3 regions of the Streptococcus sp. ALY_208 genome follow, and region 3 is predicted to be linked to each of the others. Evidence: predicted binding sites of a transcription regulator. Region 3 holds the regulator's gene; each other region holds the start of a gene.
What was found. Region 3 encodes HrcA, which represses chaperone genes, less so after heat shock. Its sites were predicted from a motif close to TTAGCACTCNNNNNNNNNGAGTGCTAA; they were not measured.
Positions count from the first base shown of each region.

Region 1: a site for HrcA is predicted at 2,381-2,407, ahead of AC4HAI_RS04090 (ATP-dependent Clp protease ATP-binding subunit). Genes of this name have one in related genera too.
Region 2: a site for HrcA is predicted at 2,808-2,834, ahead of groES (co-chaperone GroES). Genes of this name have one in related genera too.

Region 1 is NZ_JBZFUI010000003.1:110,981-118,697, reverse strand. It holds gene AC4HAI_RS04090 (ATP-dependent Clp protease ATP-binding subunit) at 1-2,273, opposite strand, end outside; gene argF (ornithine carbamoyltransferase) at 2,502-3,476, shown strand; gene AC4HAI_RS04080 (YkuJ family protein) at 3,621-3,851, shown strand; gene AC4HAI_RS04075 (amino acid ABC transporter permease) at 4,131-4,820, shown strand; gene AC4HAI_RS04070 (amino acid ABC transporter ATP-binding protein) at 4,820-5,554, shown strand; gene AC4HAI_RS04065 (bifunctional methylenetetrahydrofolate dehydrogenase/methenyltetrahydrofolate cyclohydrolase) at 5,697-6,554, shown strand; gene AC4HAI_RS04060 (NAD(P)H-hydrate dehydratase) at 6,551-7,393, shown strand; gene AC4HAI_RS04055 (prepilin peptidase) at 7,388-7,717, opposite strand, start outside.
Region 2 is NZ_JBZFUI010000004.1:10,720-18,436, reverse strand. It holds gene AC4HAI_RS04730 (RluA family pseudouridine synthase) at 1-336, shown strand, start outside; gene AC4HAI_RS04725 (DUF975 family protein) at 343-633, shown strand; gene groL (chaperonin GroEL) at 849-2,477, opposite strand; gene groES (co-chaperone GroES) at 2,504-2,788, opposite strand; gene AC4HAI_RS04710 (Cof-type HAD-IIB family hydrolase) at 2,930-3,718, opposite strand; gene AC4HAI_RS04705 (single-stranded DNA-binding protein) at 3,908-4,303, opposite strand; gene ytpR (YtpR family tRNA-binding protein) at 4,543-5,169, opposite strand; gene AC4HAI_RS04695 (thioredoxin family protein) at 5,183-5,500, opposite strand; gene AC4HAI_RS04690 (DUF4651 domain-containing protein) at 5,493-5,780, opposite strand; partial or broken gene pepA (glutamyl aminopeptidase) at 5,916-6,967, shown strand; gene AC4HAI_RS04680 (CPBP family intramembrane glutamic endopeptidase) at 7,033-7,717, opposite strand, start outside.
Region 3 is NZ_JBZFUI010000008.1:25,192-32,908, forward strand. It holds gene AC4HAI_RS08290 (acetate kinase) at 1-1,095, shown strand, start outside; gene AC4HAI_RS08295 (ACT domain-containing protein) at 1,273-1,539, shown strand; gene AC4HAI_RS08300 (PFL family protein) at 1,561-2,898, shown strand; gene AC4HAI_RS08305 (histidine phosphatase family protein) at 2,987-3,679, shown strand; gene AC4HAI_RS08310 (M15 family metallopeptidase) at 3,673-4,383, shown strand; gene AC4HAI_RS08315 (glycoside hydrolase family 73 protein) at 4,414-4,989, shown strand; gene hrcA (heat-inducible transcriptional repressor HrcA) at 5,117-6,151, shown strand; gene grpE (nucleotide exchange factor GrpE) at 6,162-6,719, shown strand; gene dnaK (molecular chaperone DnaK) at 6,899-7,717, shown strand, end outside.

The DNA of each region.
Region 1 (7,717 bases), on a different contig from region 3:
TGAGTAATAGAGCTAGTTTCTTTAGGCTCATCAATCGATTTTTCTTCCGCTTTTTTAGCAGCCTTGATCACAATATTGCCATTTGATGTCATGACCGCTTTAAAATTGTGTTCCTGAGGATTTTCAAGGTAAAAATCGGTAATAGCATCTTCGATATGATCTTGAATTGTACGACGTAATGGGCGAGCCCCCATCTTAGGATCGTAACCAAGATCAACTAGTTTTTCCTTGACTTTATCGGTCACTTCCAAGTGAAGAGAATTACTTGCTAAGCGTTTGTTGACATCAGCAAGCATAAGATCAACAATGTGCAGAAGGTTATCCTTGCTGAGAGACTGGAATTCGATAATACCGTCGAAGCGGTTCATAAATTCTGGACTGAAGAAATTGCTCAATTCACCAAGAACAGAGTTAGTCCGTCCCTCACGGGCAGCACCAAAACCAACTGAAGCCTCAACCTTACCAGTACCAGCGTTAGAAGTCATGATGATAATAGTATCTTTGAAGCTGACAGTCCGTCCTTGACCATCAGTCAAACGGCCATCATCCAGTACTTGTAAGAACATATGCATAACATCAGGATGGGCTTTTTCAACTTCATCTAAGAGAATAAGAGAATAAGGATTTCGACGCACTTGCTCGGTTAATTGACCGGCTTCTTCATAACCGACATATCCTGGAGGAGCTCCGACAAGTTTAGCGACAGCGTGTTTCTCCATGTATTCAGACATATCGAAGCGAATCATACTATCTGCAGAACCAAAGAGCTCAATAGCCAATTGTTTAGACAGTTCAGTTTTACCTACACCGGTAGGACCAACGAAGAGGAAACTACCAATTGGTCGATTTGGAGAACCTAGGCCGACCCGATTACGGCGTATTGCCTTGGCAATCTTATCGACAGCATCATCTTGACCAATGACATGAGATTTGAGATCATCAGCCAGGTTGACCAGCTGCGATTGCTCTTTCTCTTTTAATTCACCGACTGGAATATTAGTTTTTTGCTCGATGATGGCTTCAATATGCTTTTCAGTAATAACTGGAATCTCTTGATCAGTCAACTCATGCTGCTGCATTTCTTTATACTTGGCGATTTGATCACGGAAATAAGCTGCCTTTTCAAAGTCTTCATCACGCGTTGCCTGAGCTTTGAGATTTTCTGCCTCAATCAAACGCTTATCGATTTCTTTTGGATCGACAAAATTGAGGGTCAAATTCATCTTAGAACCGGCTTCATCTAGTAGATCGATTGCCTTATCGGGTAAGAAACGATCCTGAATATAGCGGTTGGAAAGAACAGCCGCAGCTTCAATAGCGTCGTCGGTATACTTGACGTGGTGGTAATCCTGGTATTTAGGCTGGATACCACGTAGAATAGTGATCGTCTCTTCCACTGTTGGTTCGTCTACTTTAACTGGCTGCATACGACGTTCAAGCGCCGCATCCTTTTCAATGATACGGTATTCGTTGAGAGTTGTAGCCCCAACCAACTGCAGTTCACCACGTGCTAGAGCAGGCTTCAAGATATTACCGGCGTCCATGCTACCATCACTGGTACCACCTGCACCGACAATTTCATGGATTTCATCAATAAAGAGAATGACATCTCGACGCTGACGAATTTCTTCCATAAGTTTTTGCATCCGCTCTTCAAACTGACCACGAATGCCTGTTCCTTGAACTAGGCTGACGACATCCAGACGAATGACCTGCTTATTCTGCAGTTTCTGTGGCACATTGCCCTCGACAATTTTTTGGGCTAAACCTTCGACTACAGCCGTTTTACCCACACCAGGTTCTCCGATTAGGACAGGATTATTTTTGGTACGGCGATTTAGAATTTCAATAACACGCACGATCTCTTGATCACGTCCAATGACAGGATCAATATTACCCTGACGTGCGATCTCTGTAACATTAATACCGAATTCTTCTAAGAGACCTTGAGGTTGCTTAGGAGCTTCTTGTTGAGGACGCCGTCGGTTACCTTGTCCTCCTCGATTTCCACCATTACCACCAGATCCAGCTTGGGTTGGCGGTGTATTGGGTAAATCTTGGTTGAAAGCACGAAAGTTATTTAAATCTCCGAAAAAGTCATCAAAGAAAGATTCCATAGATTGATTACTTGGATTTTGGTTGATGAGATTTTCAGGATCAGACTTCATAATTTGATAACAGTTTTGGCAAAGATCAATCTGCTTTTGCTGCCCATTAACATTAGTATATAGATGAATGCTAGCATCATTGAGATTACAATTTTGACATAACATAGGAATACCTCCTGAGGATTGACTGGCCTCTATAGTCAATAAAGGTCAAATCTTATGATGTCATTATATCATTCACAGGTTAGAAAGCAAGTAAAAAGATCGGAAAATTAGCAGTCGATAGAAGAGAGTGCTAAAACATCAAGATATGTATAAAATTCAATAAAATCTTGACAAAATTTGATAAAATGCTAATATTTATGTATAAAAATACAAAAACGAGGAAAGAATATGGCTAAGTCATTTTTAAAAGAAGTAGATTTCACCAAAGCAGAGCTGCTAGAGTTAATCGATCAAGCCGCTAAGTTTAAGCAACTAAAAAAGGATAAACAAGTCCACAGGTACCTAGAAGGACTAAATATTGCCCTGATCTTTGAGAAAGCTTCGACCAGAACTCGCTCAGCCTTTACAGTAGCAGGCCAAGATTTAGGAATGCAGGTGACTTACTTAGGTGCAAATGAAATCCAACTAGGCAAAAAAGAATCTGTAAGGGATACGGCTAAAGTCCTAGGTTCTATGTTTGATGGCATTGAGTACCGTGGCTATAAGCAAGACGATGTAGAAGATTTAGCAACCTACTCAGGCGTGCCTGTCTGGAATGGCCTGACGGATATCTGGCACCCGACCCAGATGATCGCAGATTTTCTGACCATAAAAGAAACATTCGGCCATCTGGATGGTTTAAAACTGGTTTATATGGGAGATGGACGCAATAATATGGCCAATTCTCTGTTAGTGACCTCAGCTATTTTGGGAATAGATTGTAAAATTATTGCTCCTGAATCTCTGCAGCCTGAGCAAGCCATCATTGACTTGGCTCATCAGCATAATACAGGCTCCGAGCTAGTTATAACAGATGATGTCGCAGAAGTTAAGGGAGCAGATATTATTTATACTGATGTTTGGGTATCCATGGGAGAAGAGGTCGATTTTAAGGATAGGATCGATCTACTGTTGCCTTATCAGGTTAACCAAGAGTTAATCATGGCTGCTGAAAATCCTGATCTTATCGTCATGCATTGCCTGCCAGCTTTTCACGATACGCAGACGATTATCGGTCAAGAGATCTATGATAAGTATGGCTACAGTGAGCTAGAAATTACAGACCAAGTCTTTCAAAAATATAGTCCCTACATTTTTCAGGAGGCTGAGAACCGTATGCATGCGATCAAGGCTATTATCTATAATTCTTATAAAAGTGATTAAGAGAGGCTAAACGCTTCTGAAATTTACAGATGTTTTAACCTTTCATCTATGACAATAACAGACTTTATGGTAAAATAAAAAAGATTAAAACATATTGGGGCTAGCTTCGTTATAAAAGCTGTGTCTTAGCTAAGGAGAAACGATATGGAATCACATTTGGTGAGAATTATTGATCGTCTTCAATTAATGGCCACTGATGGTAATAATTTGAAGCGTAATTTTGAGCGCGAAGGTGTTGTCGTAGCAGAAGTATCATTTGCTAACGATCCAGAAAATGGACCGGTCTTCACATTGCGTGATGTCAATGCCCGTGAAACATATACATTTGACAGCATTGACCTCATCGCTATGGAAATCTATGATCTTATTTATTAAATAGATAAGCTAGAAATAGTATTCCGACAGACTCTCACAATGAGCATTAGCCATCAAAAGAGAGTCGGACAAAAAACTGTTAACAAGTCTGGACTTTTGTCATGGACTTGTTTTTTATTTTTTATCAATAGTTATTGTATGTTTATACAAATTATGCTAAACTATATACAATAATTCATCCTTATTACTGCTCTTTTGGATGAATATAACTAATCTCTATACCAACTAATGTTTTGGCTTGCATAGAGAGACCATCAGCATAACAAGGGGAATAGTCTAGTGAACTTTGATTTTTCATTTTTACCCAAATATTGGGGTTACTTCAATTACGGCGTTATCGTCACCATTGCCATTTCTATCTGTGTGGTTTTGTTTGGGACCATCCTAGGTGTCTTGGTCGCCTTGGCCAAACGCTCACAGAGCAAGATTTTAAACTGGATCGTTAGTCTTTATGTGTGGGTCTTTCGTGGGACACCAATGGTTGTTCAAATCATGATCGCCTTCTTATGGATGGATTTTAAAAATGCCCCTTCTATTGGATTTGGAACCGTTGAGTTAGACTTTTCACGTTTGATCCCAGGGGTTATCATCCTATCACTGAACAGTGGTGCCTATATTTCTGAGATTGTGCGTGCAGGTATTGAGGCTGTACCAAAAGGTCAGCTGGAAGCTGCCTACTCCCTAGGGATCAAGCCAGCTAAAGCTATGCGCTATGTGGTACTGCCACAAGCATTTAGAAATATTCTTCCAGCCCTAGGCAATGAGTTTATCACTATTATTAAAGACAGTTCCCTGTTGCAAACGATCGGTATTATGGAATTGTGGAATGGAGCACAGTCTGTGATGTCATCCACCTATATTCCGCTTGAGCCCCTCTTGTTTGCTGCATTCTACTACCTCGTATTGACAACAGTTTTGACGGCTGGTCAAAAGGCACTTGAAAATCGCCTTGGGAAAGGACAAAAATAATGACAGAGACCTTAATTTCAATTAAAAATCTGCACAAGTATTTTGGAGACAACCAGGTGCTAAAAGGAATCGACCTGGAGATCAATAAGGGGGAGGTCGTTGTTATTATCGGCCCGTCCGGTTCTGGTAAGTCAACCTTTCTTCGGACAATGAATCTCCTCGAAGTTCCTACTAAGGGTACAGTCAGCTTTGAAGGTGTGGATATTACAGATAAGACTAACGATATTTTCAAGATGCGTGAAAAGATGGGGATGGTTTTTCAACAGTTCAATCTCTTTCCCAATATGACCGTACTAGATAATATCACACTGGCACCAACCAAGGTAAAGGGACAAACTAAGAAGGATGCTGAGGATAAGGCCTATGAATTGCTTGATAAGGTAGGTCTTAGAGATAAGGCAAAGGCTCATCCTGTTTCTCTGTCTGGTGGTCAGCAGCAACGTATCGCGATTGCACGTGGATTAGCTATGGATCCTGATGTCCTTCTCTTTGATGAGCCAACATCAGCCCTCGACCCTGAGATGGTTGGTGAAGTTTTAGCTGTTATGCAAGATTTAGCTAAGTCAGGTATGACGATGGTGATCGTAACCCATGAGATGGGATTTGCTAAGGAAGTAGCGGATCGGGTTATCTTTATGGATGGTGGTAGCATCATTGAACAAGGAAGTCCTGAGCAGGTCTTTGATGAAACCAAGGAAGAGCGGACCAAGGACTTCTTGGGCAAGGTACTATAATTTATGTGTTATAGAGAGTAACTAAGCTAAAGAGTCTGGGACAACAAAATCAAAACCGTGATTGTCTAACGGTTTACTGATTTTTGTCCCAGACTCTTTTTTTGTGTATAATATAAAGACAAAACTAAGGAGAGAGGGTTCTATGACAGCAAAGAAAATGGATGGTAAAGCGCTGGCCCAGAAAATGCAAGATCAGCTGGCTGAAAAAGTAGAGCAGATGGCTACTAATGATGGAGTTGTTCCTGGCTTGGTCGTTATCCTGGTTGGCGATGATCCTGCTAGCCAGGTCTATGTAAGAAACAAGGAGCGTGCCGCTCAAAAAGTGGGCTTTAAAAGCGAGACTCTCCGACTTCCAGAAAGTATTAGCGAGGCAGACTTGCTAGATACTATTAAAGGTTATAATGAGGACGACAGTATCCATGGTATTCTCATCCAACTCCCTCTACCAGCACATATCAATGACAAAAAAGTTATTTTGGCAGTTGACCCAGACAAGGACGTCGATGGTTTTCACCCCATGAATACAGGACATCTATGGTCTGGACGGCCGATCATGGTACCTTGTACTCCAGCTGGCATCATAGCCTTGCTAGAGGAATACCAGGTAGCTATCGAAGGCAAGCGTGCCGTGATCATTGGACGTTCCAATATTGTTGGTAAACCCATGGCACAGCTCTTACTAGACAAGCATGCAACTGTGACTTTGACCCATTCACGCTCGCAGAATCTAGAGGATGTTTGTCGCCAAGCCGATATCTTGATCGTAGCGATCGGCCGTGGTCATTATGTGACTGAAAATTTTGTCAAGCCAGGAGCTGTTGTGATTGACGTCGGTATGAATCGCAATCAGGATGGTAAACTTATTGGCGATGTTGACTTTGATGCAGTTTCAAAGATTGCCAGCTTTATAACACCAGTACCTGGAGGTGTCGGGCCTATGACGATCACTATGCTTCTGGAGCAGACCTACCAAGCAGCCAAGAGACGTATGGAACAATGAAAATAGATGATACAATTCTAAAAAGAGTGATTCAGCCTCGACAAGTAAAGAGCCACAAAGGAAGCTATGGTCGAGTCCTCCTAATTGGTGGATTTTATCCTTACAGTGGTGCCATTATCATGGCAGCGCTGGCAACAGTAAATAGTGGAGCAGGTCTAGTCACCGTTGCAACACAGCCCCAGACAATACCATCCCTACATGCTCTACTGCCTGAGGCTATGGCTTTTGACGCTGAAGATAGAGAGCGCCTAGAGAAACAGATTCGTCAAGCTGATGTCCTCCTAGTCGGACCAGGATTGGGTGAAGCAGACCTTGCCCATCAGGTTTTAAACACTGTCATAAATGAGGTAGACACTCACCAGAGTCTCGTTCTTGACGGATCTGCTCTCAATATGATTGCGCATCAAAGTATGGATAAATGGCCCAGCTCCAATCTGATCTTAACCCCTCATCAAAAGGAATGGGAGCGCTTATCAGGCCTGGCGATAGATCAGCAAACCCCACTTGCCAACCAGCAAGCTCTAGAGGCTTTTCCGCCAGAGACTATCTTAGTCGCTAAGTCTCATCATACCAGTCTCTACCAGCTGGGAAATCCTCAAGCAACTATTACAGTTGGCGGTCCCTACCAAGCAACAGGAGGCATGGGGGATACCTTAGCAGGGATGATAGCTGGTTTTCTAGCCCAGTTTACCAATAATACATTTGAAAGTGTTGCAGCTGCAACCTATCTACACTCAGCTATCGCTCAGGATCTATCAAAGGATCACTACGTCGTTCTACCAACTCAGATCAGCCATGAAATTACCAGATGGATGAAGGACTATAGCCAGCTGTCATAGACTAAATATGAGGGCTTTTAGGATCAAAACAATCAGATAAGCCATCATCACAAAGGGAAGGAAGGCCAAGGGCCCTTTCTTTTTTTGGATAAATAAAACGATAATTCCTATCAAACTAGCCACCTCCACAACCCAAAGCAATTCTCTAAAAGGGACAAAGAACCCCATTAAACCGAGATAATAAAAGTCTCCAGATCCTATGCCTAAGGGCAGCAGCTGACTCAAAAGCGCTAAGAGCAGTAAAGCTATACTGAGTACCTGCCAAGGCGTAAAGAAGCCGACTCCCAAAATAGCTAAGAGAATCAGGATAAAAGGATAGGCATG
Region 2 (7,717 bases), on a different contig from region 3:
ATTGGGCGCGATAGACATGATCGGCGCAAACGTATAGTCACCTCTAAGGGAGGACAGACAGCTATAACTCATGTCACCAAGTTAAAGTCTTTTAAGCACTGTACACTGGTCAACTGTCAGCTGGAGACTGGTCGTACCCACCAGATTCGTGTCCACCTTTCTTATCACGGTTATCCCTTAATTGGAGATCCTCTCTACCATCCTAATCCTTCCGGACGTCTGATGCTACATGCTCATGAGCTCACCTTTATTCATCCATTTACAGGAAAAACTATCGAGTGCTCTGTGACCTCTCAAAGCTTTGATCATCAATTACAGTCGCCTAGCCTGCTTTAAAGTCCGTTGCTTTGCGCAATTTCTTATGCTATGTCTAACTACATTGTCGATGATTTGGTCAGTCAAGGACGTCAAGTTGCTCCTACGGAGGCTATTACTAAATCACGTCAGTTGATGGACGGGCATAAGTTCGAATTATTTGTCCTGGATCTTAGCTTCTTGGGCTGGGCACTATTAGCCTTATTAACATTGGGAATTGGAAATCTTTGGTTGTCTCCTTACATTTATGCGACACGTGCGGAATTCTACCGTAAGCTAGTTCAAGAAAAGCCTGGTATCGTTACCGCTAATTTCTAATATTCTAGTCTATTAGCAAGTGCTCTGGATAAAAGTCTAAATCCGTTAGCATTATTCTAGATCTACCAATTGGACGCCCCTTATCCCTTGTTAGACAAGTGATAGCGGTCAACCTATACTAGTAAGATGAACTTACTGTTCATCTCATTCTCTCATAAAAAAGAGCAGCGTTTCATCGCTGCTCTTTTTTGTCTTTTCTGACTGATGATATTCTATTACATCATGCCACCCATCATACCTGGGTCCATGGCAGGAGCGCTAGAACCTGCTGATTCTTCTGGATGATCAGCCACAACAGCTTCTGTTGTCAAGATTAGACTAGCTACTGAGGCTGCGTTTTGGAGGGCAGAGCGACTAACTTTGACAGGGTCAATAATACCTGCTTCAACCATGTCTACCCAGCTTCCATCAGCAGCGTTGAAGCCTGTTCCAAGCTCACTGCTTTTCAATTTTTCAATAACGACAGATCCTTCGTAGCCAGCATTGCGGGCAATTTGGCGGACTGGTTCTTCCAAGGCACGCAGAACGATATTGCGTCCAGTGGCTTCATCACCATCAACCTCAATAGCCGCAACATTTTTAATGACATTGACAAGGGCTGTACCACCACCGGCTACAATCCCTTCTTCAACAGCGGCACGAGTGGCATTGAGGGCATCTTCGATGCGGAGTTTCATTTCTTTCAATTCGGTTTCAGTTGCTGCCCCGACCTTGATGACAGCAACACCACCAGACAGTTTAGCCAGACGTTCTTGTAATTTTTCACGATCAAACTCTGACGTTGTGGTTGCTAATTGTGATTTAATCACATTAACACGATCAGCAATAGCTGAGGCTTGACCAGCTCCTTCAACGATAACTGTTGAATCTTTATCAATAGTCACTCTGGCTGCTTGACCTAGAGTAGCCATGCTAGCATCTTTGAGTTCAAGTCCAAGGTCTTCAGTGATCACTGTACCACCTGTCAAGATAGCAATGTCCTCCAGCATGGCCTTACGGCGATCACCAAATCCTGGCGCCTTCACTGCTACAACGTTGAAGGTTCCACGAATCTTGTTAAGAACAAGAGTCGGAAGCGCTTCTCCATCGACATCATCGGCAATGATCAAGAATGGACGATTGGTCTTAAGGACTTCTTCTAACAAGGGTAAGACTTCTTGAATATTTGAAATTTTCTTATCGGTAATCAAGATGTAAGGATTTTCAAGATCAGCGACCATTTTTTCGTTATCAGTTACCATATATTGAGAAAGGTAACCACGGTCAAATTGCATCCCTTCAACAACATCTAACTCAGTCTCCATACCACGAGATTCCTCGATGGTGATGACACCGTCGTTGCCAACTTTTTCCATGGCTTCTGAGATGTATTCCCCAACCTTTTCGGAACGGGAAGAGACAGCTGCTACCTGAGCGATAGCCTCTTTGCCAGACACGGGCTGAGCATTAGTTTTCAAGCCTTCCACAGCTGCTGATACAGCCTTTTCAATCCCACGACGAATACCGATTGGATTAGCACCAGCTGTGACATTTTTAAGCCCTTCACGGACAATGGCTTGTGTCAAGACAGTCGCTGTTGTTGTTCCGTCTCCGGCAATATCATTGGTTTTTGAAGCTACTTCTGAAACCAATTTGGCTCCCATATTTTCAAAATGATCTTCTAATTCGATCTCTTTAGCAATAGTCACACCGTCGTTGGTAATCAAGGGTGACCCAAATGATTTTTCTAGTACGACATTGCGTCCCTTAGGGCCAAGCGTTACCTTGACAGTGTCAGCCAAAGCATCTACACCACGCACCATAGCAGAACGTGCATCTGATGAAAATTTAATATCTTTTGCCATAATGATTTACCTCTCTTATGTTTGAATTAGTCTATAATCGCCAAAATGTCTGCTTCACGAATGATAGTGACCTTATCGTCACCATCTTTAACTTCCAGACCTGAGCCGTTCTCAACCAATACTTTATCCCCTTGGGACACACTTGGAGCAATAAGCTCACCAGTCAATGTACGAGCACCCTGGCCAACTGTCAAGACCTTGGCTGCTTTTGCGGCTTCATGTGAACCACCGGCCAAGACAAAACCACTTGCCGTTGTTTCTTCTACTTCTTCAAATTTTACAACAATACGATCACCTAATGGTTTTAACATAATAGACCTCCAATATTTTTTAGCACTCTTATCTTTCGAGTGCTAATTACAGTTATTATTCTATCATTTGGTCAAAAATAGTCAAGAAAAAAGCCTTACTTTATTCTTGGCTTTTTTGATTATTCTTTGATCTGGGCGCTATCACACGATTTTGTCCAGAGCTGCCGCAATGCCATCATGATTATGATCCAGAGTAATATTGCCTATACGTTCCTTTAAGGCTTCAGGTGCATTACCCATGACAAAGGCCTGTCCTACTGTCTCCAGCATCTCTAAGTCATTATAGTTATCTCCAAAGGCAATGGTATCTTCCATAGCTACCTGATAATAGTCAGCAAACTCAGCTACTGCTTGTCCCTTGTCAATACCAGCAGCCATAATTTCAATTAGATGGGGTAGAGACTTGGCGATAGAAAGATTGGTGAATTCATCCTTTAAGATCTGCATGACCTTATCTGTCTTATCTACTGGACACATGACCAGAACCTTATGAGCTTCTGTTAAATTTGTCAGTTCAGATAGCTCTACTGGCGTTGATTTTAGACCAACGACATCTTCTTCCTTGGCAACCAGGCTGTGAGCTTGCTTGGAGGAATACCAATCTTGATAGGAGTAGATATTCCAAGCTAAATCACTCCCTATCTCCTCGATTTTTTGAGCCACTGAAATAGCTGTCGTCATCGCTAGTGAATGAGAGGCGATCGTTTGTTTATCGTCTGTCTGCAAAAGAGCACCATTGTAGGCGATGATAGGTGTGATCAAACCAAAGTCCTCGGTAATCGGTCGAATAGCTTCTGGCATACGGGCAGACACTGGGACAAATAAGAATCCCTTGTCGACACTAGCCTTGATACTTGCCTGAGTCTTTGGTGTTACGATATGGTCTTGATTTAAAAGTGTTCCATCAATATCACTGAAAATAATTGGCATTGCAACTCCTCCTTGTGCCTTATCAGGGCTAGTATAGCACATTGTGAAAGGGCTTTCAATTTGTTTTTATTTCTTTTCTCTATTTCAAAACAAAACAAGCACCCAATAAAAAGGGCACTTGCTTATTCATGTAATTTTTTTGAAAGATAGTTTTGGGATAGGAAAATAAAGACATTATTTAAGATAAGGTTAGAAGGGGAGTTCTTCCGATTCTAATACAAGGTCGGTCAAATCATTGTTTCCATTGTTCTCCCTCATGGCTCTTTGAGCTCTGCTCTCTAGGAGCTGGAAGGTTTGTCCTAGAACCTCGGTCACATAATGCGTTTGACCGTCTTTTTCATAGTGTCGCGTTCTTATTTCACCGTCAAGGGATAGAAGACTTCCCTTACTCGCATAGGCAACCAAAGTCTCTGCTAGCTTTCCCCAAAAGACGACGCTGATAAAGTCAGCTTGGCGCTCTCCATCCTGAGACTTGAAGCGCCGATTTACAGCTATCGTCATATGAGTGACGGAACGATCACTCGAGGTCTTAACTAGCTCTGGCTTGGCTACCAAACGACCGATGAGTACGACTTTGTTGTACATATTTTCACCTCCTACTTATCTATCCGTAATTTATTTTGAAAATAAGGATATTTTTTGAAAAAAATAAAAAAATCAGTAAAAACTGATTGATTTCTATAAGATTAGGCTATTGGGTTAATTACTCTTTTCGTAATCTCCGATTTTCTAATATGAGATGAGACTGCAATAAAGTCTGTCTGGATACAGAAATTAGCATTCAAAAAGAGGGGATTAACACATTTAATTAAATTAACAGGGACTTAATTTTTCCAGTGCTTTTCTGGATCAAAGGCTTCTCCAACTAAGGCTGTATCTTCTAATTCGATGATGCCACGCTTTTGAGGCGCATTGGGTAAGGCCAGCTCACGTGGAGAGCACATCATCCCGTAGCTGTCTTCACCACGAAGCTTGCCTGGAAAAATCAAATTCCCACTTGGCATCATGGCACCTGGCAGGGCTACAATCGTTTTGAGACCAACCCTTGCATTAGGGGCACCTGCTACAATTTGCACCATTTTATCTGGTCCAATTTTGACTTGGCAAATATTGAGATGGTCGCTATCAGGATGCGCTGCCATTTCGGTAATCTGTCCCACCACAAAGACAGGAGAAGGAGCCCCTTCAAGTCTTTCCTCAAAGCCTTCTTTTTCAAGCTCTTGATTGAGAATAGCCACGTCCTCATCCTTTGGGAAAACTTGACCATTGCCATCGATTGTGATGAGGCTAGATGCTTCAAAAATATTCCAAGCTAGCGTTTTCCCTGTCTCGGACTCAAAGATCCGTGCCACCTTACCTCTGCGCTCAACCTCACGCTTGAGTGCCTTTGTATCCTGAAGGATGACCATCAAGACATCACCAACTTGTTTTTTATTGTATGCAAAAATCATGTCTTTCCTTCCTTTACTTTAGTCCGCTGAGGAACTGATTGATTTCTTCTTTGGTTTTTCTCAGTTTATTGACCAGACGGCCAATTTCCTTGCCATTTTCAAGGACTACTAGGCTAGGAATACCAAAAATATCCCACTGCTGAGCTACTGGCATAAAGGCATCACGATCTACCTGAATAAAGGTATAATCAGGATTAGCTGCCTCGATCTCAGGAAGAGCAGGATAGATAAACTGACAATCAGGGCACCAATCTGCCGTAAAAAGAAAAACGTATTTTCCCTCTTTTTCGACATAGGCCGCTAAGTCTTCTAAACTCTCTGGCTTAATCATGGTCTTCCTCCTGATAGCTAATAGCACCTGCATCATAAATGAAGTCCAAAACGCGACCATCTTCAAAGACGAGACCGCCCTTTAGGAGATTGCCTTGGGAAGCATAGCTCTTGATAAAGAGGACTTGAATTGTTCCCATAGTTTCAAAATAGGTACGAATCTCTTGGAGTTGACGCTTAACTTTTTGAGTCTCCACCTGCTTTTGAAGATGATAGCCTAGAGCAGCCAGACCAGCTAGACCCACTAGAGCAGATGTTAGTACTAATTTTTTTGATTTCATGCCATCCATTTTAACACAAATGCAGGACTAAAGCGACCTGCAAGAAGATAAGTTGAATTGGATTTTAGTCGGAAAAATCAAGTCAGGTTTGTAATCACTTTGTGCTACAATAGGTTTATAGAATCGAGGTAAATGATGACAGATTTATTTTCAAAAATTCAAGAAGTTACTGCTCTCAAAGGGATCGCTGGCTATGAACATCAGGTTCGTGATTTTTTACGTCAAAAAATGATCTCGACTGTCGATCGCATCGAAACGGATGGGCTAGGGGGGATCTTTGGCGTTAAAGAGAGTTCTCAAAATAATGCCCCACGAATCATGGTAGCTGCTCATATGAATGAGGTCGGCTTTATGGTCAGTGAGATCAAGCCAGACGGTACCTTGCGGGCTGTGGCTGTCGGTGGCTGGAATCCTCTGGTCATCAGCTCACAGCGCTTTAGTCTCTTTACGAGACAGGGACGTGAAATTCCTCTTATTTCAGGCTCTGTTCCGCCACATTTCCTACGTGGTAAAGATGGGCAAAGCAAGCTCCCTGATGTTTCAAGTATTATTTTCGATGGTGGCTTCACAGATAAGGATGAGGTTCTAGCCTACGGTATCGCACCAGGAGATATAATCGTTCCTGATAGTCAGGCTATACTGACGGCTAATGGCAAAAACATTATCAGCAAGGCCTGGGATAATCGCTATGGTGTCCTCATGGTCAGTGAATTGTTGGAGAATCTAAAAGGACAAGAATTACCAAATACTTTAATCGCTGGTGCCAATGTTCAAGAGGAGGTTGGTCTGCGACTCAATTTGATCCTGATCTCTTCTTTGCTGTTGACTGTTCACCGGCAGGGGATGTTTATGGAGATCAAGGACATATCGGTGATGGTACTTTGATCCGTTTTTATGACCCAGGGCATATTATGCTCAAGGACATGCGGGACTTTCTACTGACAACTGCTGAGGAAGCTGGTGTCAACTATCAGTACTATGCTGCTAAGGGAGGAACTGATGCTGGGGCAGCTCATCTACAAAATCGTGGTATCCCATCCACAACCATCGGTGTCTGCGCTCGCTATATCCACTCCCATCAGACACTTTACAATATGGATGACTTCTACCAGGCACAGAACTTCCTACAAGCTATCATCAAGAAATTGGATCGCTCGACAGTAGATACTATCAAGGCTTATCGTTAAATCACCAACTTAAAACGCACTTTTTGCGAATTGCAAAAAGTGCGTTTTTATAAAAGAAAATTCTATTAGAACATAGCATATATAATGATAGTGCTTATAATATTGTTTAGCATATGAAGAGCAATGCTGTACTCCAAACGATTATAACGATAGGTAAACCAGCCGATCACGAGGCCCATGCCTACATAAGTCACCAAGGCTCCCCAACTATCTGGAAAATGAAAGAGGCCAAATAGTAAGCTAACTAGCAAGTATCCCCACCAGGTATTGTCAAAGATTCCCTTTTGGAAAAATCCTCGGAAGGTTAGTTCCTCAGTTATAGGAGCCACAAAACCTGTAAATATCAGCATATAGATGAAAGGACTGGCTTTAGCTATCTCCTCAAGGGCCGTTTGATTGGCCGTATCGCTCTTTCCTTGCAACTCCATGAGCCAGCTTCCCAATGTGTTAATCCCTAGCATGGCTATATAGCCTAGGAGGAGGCCCCCGATGAGCAACTTCCAATTCAAGCCCTCTTTATGGATCAACTTGTAATGCTTGAGCAACCAGACCGATAACCCTGTAATGATCAGGTCGATTACAATTAATATCCCTATCTGCCAAGCAGGTAAGTGGATCTTGAGGATGTCTTCAACATTAGACGCATCCATACCCTTGGCGGCTGCAATAATCCCTTGGAAAATTTGCATTATCACTCCAGACGCTTGCTCACCTGCTAGAACAGCAAGGGCTAGTCCAAAGTATAACAGG
Region 3 (7,717 bases):
ATTGAGCGTATCGGTTTATCAGATTCAGTTTCAACTGTATCATTTGATGGGCGCTCAGATTCTCAAACTCTAACGATTGCAGATCATACCCAAGCTGTTAAAATTTTATTAGAAGATTTAATTCGCCATCATATTATTGAAGACTACTCAGAGATTACAGGTGTTGGACATCGCATTGTAGCTGGTGGGGAGTATTTTCAAAACTCTGCTTTAGTAGACGATCGGGTCATTGAGCAAATTGAGGAGTTGTCACTTTTAGCACCCTTACACAATCCTGGTGCTGCCGCTGGTATCAGGGCTTTTAAAGATATCTTACCTGATATTACTAGTGTGGCTGTGTTTGATACTTCTTTTCATATGACGATGCCTGATTATGCTTATCAATATCCACTTCCTCAAAAATATTATGAGGAATACAAGGTGAGAAAGTACGGCGCACATGGAACTAGCCATAAGTATGTGGCTCAAGAAGCAGCTAAGATGCTAGGGCGTCCGCTTGAAGAGCTCAAGCTCATTACAGCACATATTGGGAATGGTGTTTCTATTACGGCAAATCGTTATGGTCAATCAGTAGATACCTCCATGGGGTTGACACCGCTAGCTGGACCGATGATGGGAACACGTTCTGGAGATATTGATCCTGCTATCATTCCTTTCTTACTTGATCAAGCTCCAGAATTTAAAACGGCAGCTGATGTCGTTAATATGCTTAATAAGGAATCTGGTTTAGCTGGAGTATCAGAGCTTTCTAGTGATATGCGAGATATTTTAAAGGGGGTTGAAGAAGGAGTTCCTTCTGCGGTTTTAGCCTACGAAATGTTTGTTGATCGTCTCCAGAAATTTATCGGTCAGTATCTTGCTGTATTAAATGGTGCTGACGCTATTGTATTCACAGCGGGTATGGGAGAAAATTCTGCTCAGCTTCGCAGTGATATTATTGCTGGTTTAACGTGGTTTGGTTTGGATATTGATCCAGAAAAAAATGTTTTTGGTTATGTCGGGGATATTTCTAAGGCAGATTCTAGCATTAAGATCCTTGTTATACCAACGGATGAAGAAGTTATGATTGCACGAGATGTTGAATCTTTTAAATAAATGATATCAATAAGGCTGGGATAGTTCCCAGCTTTTATATTTTTTGCCTGTTTATTTCTTGACAGATATTTGATAGCGGCTAAAAGTTCGGGAATTGATATTGTTTTTAACTGAATATTTGAATAAAATTAACGATTTGTGGTAAAATACAAACAATATGAAAAATGGGGTATAAAAATGAAAGCTATTATTACAGTTGTTGGCAAAGATAGTAAAGGGATTGTAGCAGGAGTATCGGTTAAGATTGCTGAATTGGGGTTGAATATTGATGATATTACTCAGACTATTCTTGATGACTATTTTACAATGATGGCGATTGTTTCAGCACCTGAGAAAAAAGATTTTACTTTGCTTCGTAAAGAGTTTGAAGATCTCGGTGCATCGCTAAATGTTAAGATCAATATTCAAAGTGCCGCCATATTTGATGCTATGCATAACTTGTAGTAAGAGAAGAAAGGGCTAAAAATGGATATTAAGCAGGTTACAGAAACAATTGCGATGATCGAGGAGCAAAATTTTGATGTCCGTACGATTACAATGGGGATCTCACTTCTTGATTGTATTGATTCTGATATCAATAAGGCAGCAGAAAAAATTTACAGTAAAATTGTAGAAAAGGCTGGTAAGCTCGTAGCTGTTGGGGATGAGATTTCTGCTGAGTTAGGGATTCCGATTGTTAATAAGCGTGTATCAGTGACGCCTATCTCTATTATAGGAGCAGCGACTGATGCTGAAGATTACATTCCTCTAGCTAAGGCACTAGATAGGGCAGCAAGAGAAATTGGGATTGATTTTATAGGAGGATTTTCAGCTCTGGTTCAAAAGGGTTACCAGAAGGGGGATGAGATCCTTATTCGATCAATTCCACGAGCTCTTGCTGAGACGGAGTATGTCTGTGCATCTGTTAATATTGGTTCTACTAAATCGGGTATTAATATGACCGCTGTTGCTGATATGGGACATATCATTAAAGAAACTTCGCAGGCTTCTGATATGGGACCAGCTAAGTTGGTTGTTTTTGCTAATGCTGTTGAAGATAATCCTTTTATGGCTGGGGCCTTCCATGGTGTTGGTGAAGCTGATGTCATCATTAATGTCGGTGTTTCCGGTCCTGGTGTAGTAAAGCGTGCTCTCGAAAAAGTACGTGGGGAGAGTTTTGATGTTGTGGCAGAGACAGTCAAAAAGACGGCTTTTAAAATTACACGTATTGGTCAACTGGTTGGTCAGATGGCTTCTGAGCGTCTTGGTGTTAAGTTTGGTATTGTTGATTTATCTCTCGCTCCAACACCTGCTGTAGGAGATTCGGTGGCTCGAGTGTTAGAGGAAATGGGATTGGAGACAGTAGGGACTCATGGGACAACAGCTGCTTTGGCTTTGCTGAATGATCAGGTTAAAAAAGGCGGTGTTATGGCTTGTAACCAAGTTGGTGGTTTATCGGGTGCTTTTATTCCTGTGTCTGAAGATGAGGGAATGATCGCTGCCGTCCAAAATGGATCGCTTAATCTCGAAAAGTTAGAGGCCATGACAGCTATTTGTTCTGTGGGATTGGACATGATTGCTATTCCAGAGGATACCCCAGCTGAGACTATTGCTGCTATGATTGCTGATGAAGCTGCTATTGGTGTGATTAATATGAAGACAACCGCTGTTCGAATTATTCCACAGGGTAAAGAAGGCGATATGATTGAGTTTGGTGGTTTGCTTGGTTCGGCTCCAGTGATGCCTATCAATAAAAATTCTTCTGTTGAATTTATCTCACGTGGAGGACAAATTCCTGCTCCTATTCATAGTTTTAAAAACTAATAGTGTTATGACACCTGTCTTAATGGGCAGGTGTTTTATTCGACCTAAATTTGATATAATAAACAAAATAACTAAAGAAGGTTTTACTATGGTTAAAACAAGATTATTTATAGCAAGACATGGAAAAACTATGTTTAATACGATTGGGCGTGCTCAAGGTTGGTCTGATACTCCGCTTACTCAAGAAGGGGAGCAAGGGATACATGAACTTGGACGGGGACTTAAGCTTGCTGGTGAGTCATTTGTTGCTGCTTATTCTAGTGACAGTGGTCGAACGATACAAACTATGGAGATTGTTCTGGAGGAATTAGGTCAAGAAAGTATTCCCTATAAGAGAGACAAGAGAATCCGTGAGTGGTGCTTTGGCAGTCTAGACGGTGGTTATGATGCCGAGTTATTTCATGGTGTCATGCCTCGGGTTTCTGACAAGCCTATGGAAGATATGACTTATGAGGAGATGGCTGAAGCTATTGTTGATGTTGATACGGCAGGCTGGGCTCAACCGTGGCCGGTTCTCAAGAATAGAATCTTAGAGGGTTTTATAAGTATAGCGAATGAGGTGTCTTCTAATGGAGGCGGAGATGTGATTGTTGTCAGTCATGGCATGACCATTGCTACTTTAATTTATTTGCTTGATCCTAGTAGCCCCCGTATTGCCTTGGATAATGGTAGTGTCTCGGTACTATCCTATGAAAATGGTCGCTTTACGATTGATGCTATAGGTGATATGAGTTATCGCCAGCAGGGACGCTTGGATAGAGAAAGGACAAGCTCATGCTGAAGAAGCGTGGTCGTTTAGCCATTGTCTTTTTAGCTCTTGGGAGCCTAGTTTTATGTTTGGTTTTTGGGGGGCGAAATAAGCCTGCTTCGTTTTCTGCTGGTTCTTCTAAATCTTCGTCTCAATCTGGTGGGGCACAGATGTTAGCAAAGGCTGATGATTGGGAATTGATTCTGGTCAATAGAAAGCATATGACTAAGGAATTGAATCCTGAACTTGCTTGGGTTGAAAATGTTCAAGTGGATGCGCGTATTAAAAGCGATGTTGAATCGTTTTTGGCAGCAGCTAGACGGATAGATGAGAAGGAACATTTGATATCGGGTTACCGAAGCGTTAGTTATCAGGAGGGCTTGTTCAATAGTTATGTTGAGCAGGAGCAGCTTGATCATCCATCTTGGACACATGATCAAGCTGTAAAAAAGGTGCAGACCTATTCACAGCCGTCTGGAGCTAGTGAGCATCAGACGGGATTAGCTATCGATATATCTACTGTTGATAGTCTCAACAGTAGCGATCCTGCTACGGTAGAGCGTCTCAGAAAAATAGCTCCTAAATATGGCTTTGTTTTGCGGTTTGATAAGAGTAAGTCCGAGATCACTGGTGTAGGGTATGAGGACTGGCATTTTCGATATGTCGGTAAAGATTCTGCTGAGTATATGGAAAAGCACAAGCTTAGTTTAGAGGAGTATGTTGAACAGCTAGCTTAATAATGAGGAGAAGATAATATGAGGACAAGGATGAAGCCACCAGTGTTTCTGACGATTCTTGGTGTGGTTCTTTTAAGTCTAATTGTATTGTTGAGCTTGAATGTCAAGCCGAAATCAATAGACACTAAAGTAAAAACAGCTTACAGTAAGCGAGAATTTATTACCCAAATAGCTCCTATGGCTAAAGAGTTATCGGATAATTATGGGGTTGATGCTTCTGTGATTATTGCCCAAGCAGCTCAAGGGTCTGATTTTGGGACAAATTTGTTGTCGGTTCGCTATCATAATGTGATGAGAACGGTCGCAGAGCCAGGGGAAGCTAAGGTTGTTTTATCAGCACAGTCTTATGAATCTAACCATTGGAAGAAAGTTAAGCAACCCTATGCTGTTTACAGGAGTTGGGAGGATAGTCTACAGGACTACCTAGAGAGTTTAAGCTCCAATAGGGATTATAAGTCTCTTTATAAAATGTTAGCGACTTCGAATGATTACTTGCAGTCGGCGCAGGCCTTACAGCATTATGGATTTAGTACAGATCCCGACTATGGCGTTCAGCTGGTAAAGATTATCGAAGATTACAACTTGACACGCTATGATAAAAATTAGCACTCTTTTAAAAAGAGTGCTAATTTTTTGGCCTTTTTGCTTGACATCCCCTTATAGAAGGGTATAATAGAATCATAAGTTAGCACTCGGTTGGTTAGAGTGCTAAACTATCAGGGAAGGGGTCGGTATGATTACACAGCGGCAAAATGATATTTTAGCTATGATTGTGCATTTATTTACTCAGACTCACGAACCTGTTGGGTCAAAGGTGTTACAAAATTATATCTCGTCTAGCAGTGCTACTATTCGAAATGATATGGCAGCGCTGGAAGAGGTTGGCTTGCTGGAAAAAGCGCACACTTCGAGTGGCCGCTTGCCTAGTAGGCAGGGGTTTCAATATTATGTGAATCATCTATTGAGCTTGGAACCTTTAGAAGAATCGGAGCTTTATGATTTAGTAGGTGCCTTTGATTTCGAATTTTTTAAATTAGATGATCTTTTACAAAAGGCAAGTGATATCTTATCTGATGTAACTGGTTATACGGCGATTACTTTAGATGTGGAGCCAAAGAATCAGCGGTTAACATCCTTTGATATTGTTAAGCTTGGTCAGCATGATGCTTTGGCTGTTATGACCTTTGATCATTCTAATACGGTGACTAGTCAGTTTGCCATCCCTAAAAATTTTTTGGATGAAGATTTGCAAATTTTTACTAGCCTGGTCAGAGAGCGCTTGTTAGAGCAATCGGTGATGGAAATTCATTATCGGATATTGACAGAGATTCCTCAAATTGTTCAACGTTATTTTAAGATCACAGATAATGTCTTGGAATTGTTTGAGCATATCTTTAAGGAAATGTTTGTTGAAAAGCTGTTTATATCAGGAAAGGAGAGAATTCTTCAATTTTCAGATATTGAGCGCTATCGCTTGTTAGATCATCATCAGGAATTAGCCTTGGATATCAGACAGCACTTGGATGATTCACAAGCCTATGCTATTAGTCTAGCTCAGGAAGGTCAAGCTGGTCTGGAAGCTATTAGCCGGGTCTCTTATAAATTTTTGATCCCCTATAGAGGTTTTGGCAGTATTAGTCTTTTGGGTCCTGTGACACTTGATTACCAGTACTCCTTAGAGATTCTGAGGGTGGTCGGTCAGATCCTGACTCTCAAGCTGGCAGATTTTTATCGCTATTTAAATAGTAATCACTATGAAGTCCATTAGAGGAGGTTTTATGTCAGAAGATATTAAAAAAGAAAATGAAGCAGTTGCGGAAGAAGAAATTTCTGAAACAGAAGAAACTATACAGGAGCAAGAGTCAGTCGATTCAGAAGTTGAGGAAGTTGCTGCAGACCCATCCGAACTTGAGCAGGCCCAAGCCAAAGCAGAAGAATTTGAAAATAAATTCTTGCGTGCTCATGCTGAGATGCAGAATATTCAGCGTCGCGCCAACGAAGAGCGCCAGCAGCTGCAGAAGTACCGCTCGCAAGATTTGGCTAAGGGCATTCTACCTAGTCTCGATAATCTTGAGCGGGCCTTAGCAGTTGAGGGGTTAACTGATGATGTTAAAAAGGGTCTTGAAATGGTACAAGAAAGCCTGATCCAAGCTCTTAAAGAAGAGGGTGTAGAGGAAGTTGCAGTTGATAGTTTTGATCACAACTTCCATATGGCTGTTCAAACTTTACCAGCTGATGAGGAACATCCTGCAGAGAGCATTGCAGAAGTCTTCCAAAAGGGTTATAAACTGCACGATCGCCTGCTTCGTCCAGCCATGGTTGTGGTATATAACTAGTCAATAATGATGGGTATTAAAACATCTCATCATTATACGGCAACATTGCCTGGACTTCTTACTATCTCACGCTGTAACTATGCGATGATGGCTGATCAATAAGATTGAACTAATTGTGTCCGAGATGACCTTAAACTATTATCATAAAAGTAAAAATAATATTAAAAGAGGAAAAAGAGATGTCTAAAATTATTGGTATTGACTTAGGAACAACAAACTCGGCAGTTGCCGTTCTTGAAGGAACTGAAAGTAAAATTATCGCTAATCCAGAAGGTAACCGTACAACGCCTTCTGTTGTATCTTTTAAAAATGGTGAAATTATTGTCGGTGATGCTGCTAAGCGTCAAGCTGTGACTAATCCAGAAACCATTATTTCTATTAAATCTAAAATGGGAACATCTGAGAAAGTCTCAGCAAATGGTAAAGAATATACGCCACAAGAAATTTCAGCAATGATTCTTCAATACCTTAAAGGGTATGCTGAAGATTACCTTGGTGAAAAAGTTGAAAAAGCTGTTATTACAGTTCCTGCTTACTTCAACGATGCCCAACGTCAAGCAACCAAAGACGCTGGTAAAATTGCTGGTCTTGAAGTAGAGCGTATCGTCAACGAACCAACTGCTGCGGCCCTTGCTTACGGTCTTGATAAGCAAGATAAAGATGAAAAAATCTTGGTATTTGACCTTGGTGGTGGTACTTTCGACGTATCAATCCTTGAATTGGGAGATGGTGTCTTTGATGTATTAGCTACTGCTGGTGATAATAAACTCGGTGGGGATGACTTTGACCAAAAGATTATTGATTTCTTGGTAGATGAATTCAAGAAAGAAAATGGCATTGATCTTTCTACTGATAATATGGCTTTGCAACGCTTGAAAGATGCTGCTGAAAAGGCTAAAAAAGATCTATCGGGTGTAACGCAAACACAAATTAGCTTGCCTTTCATCACTGCTGGTGAAGCAGGTCCTCTTCACTTGGAAGTATCATTGACCCGTGCT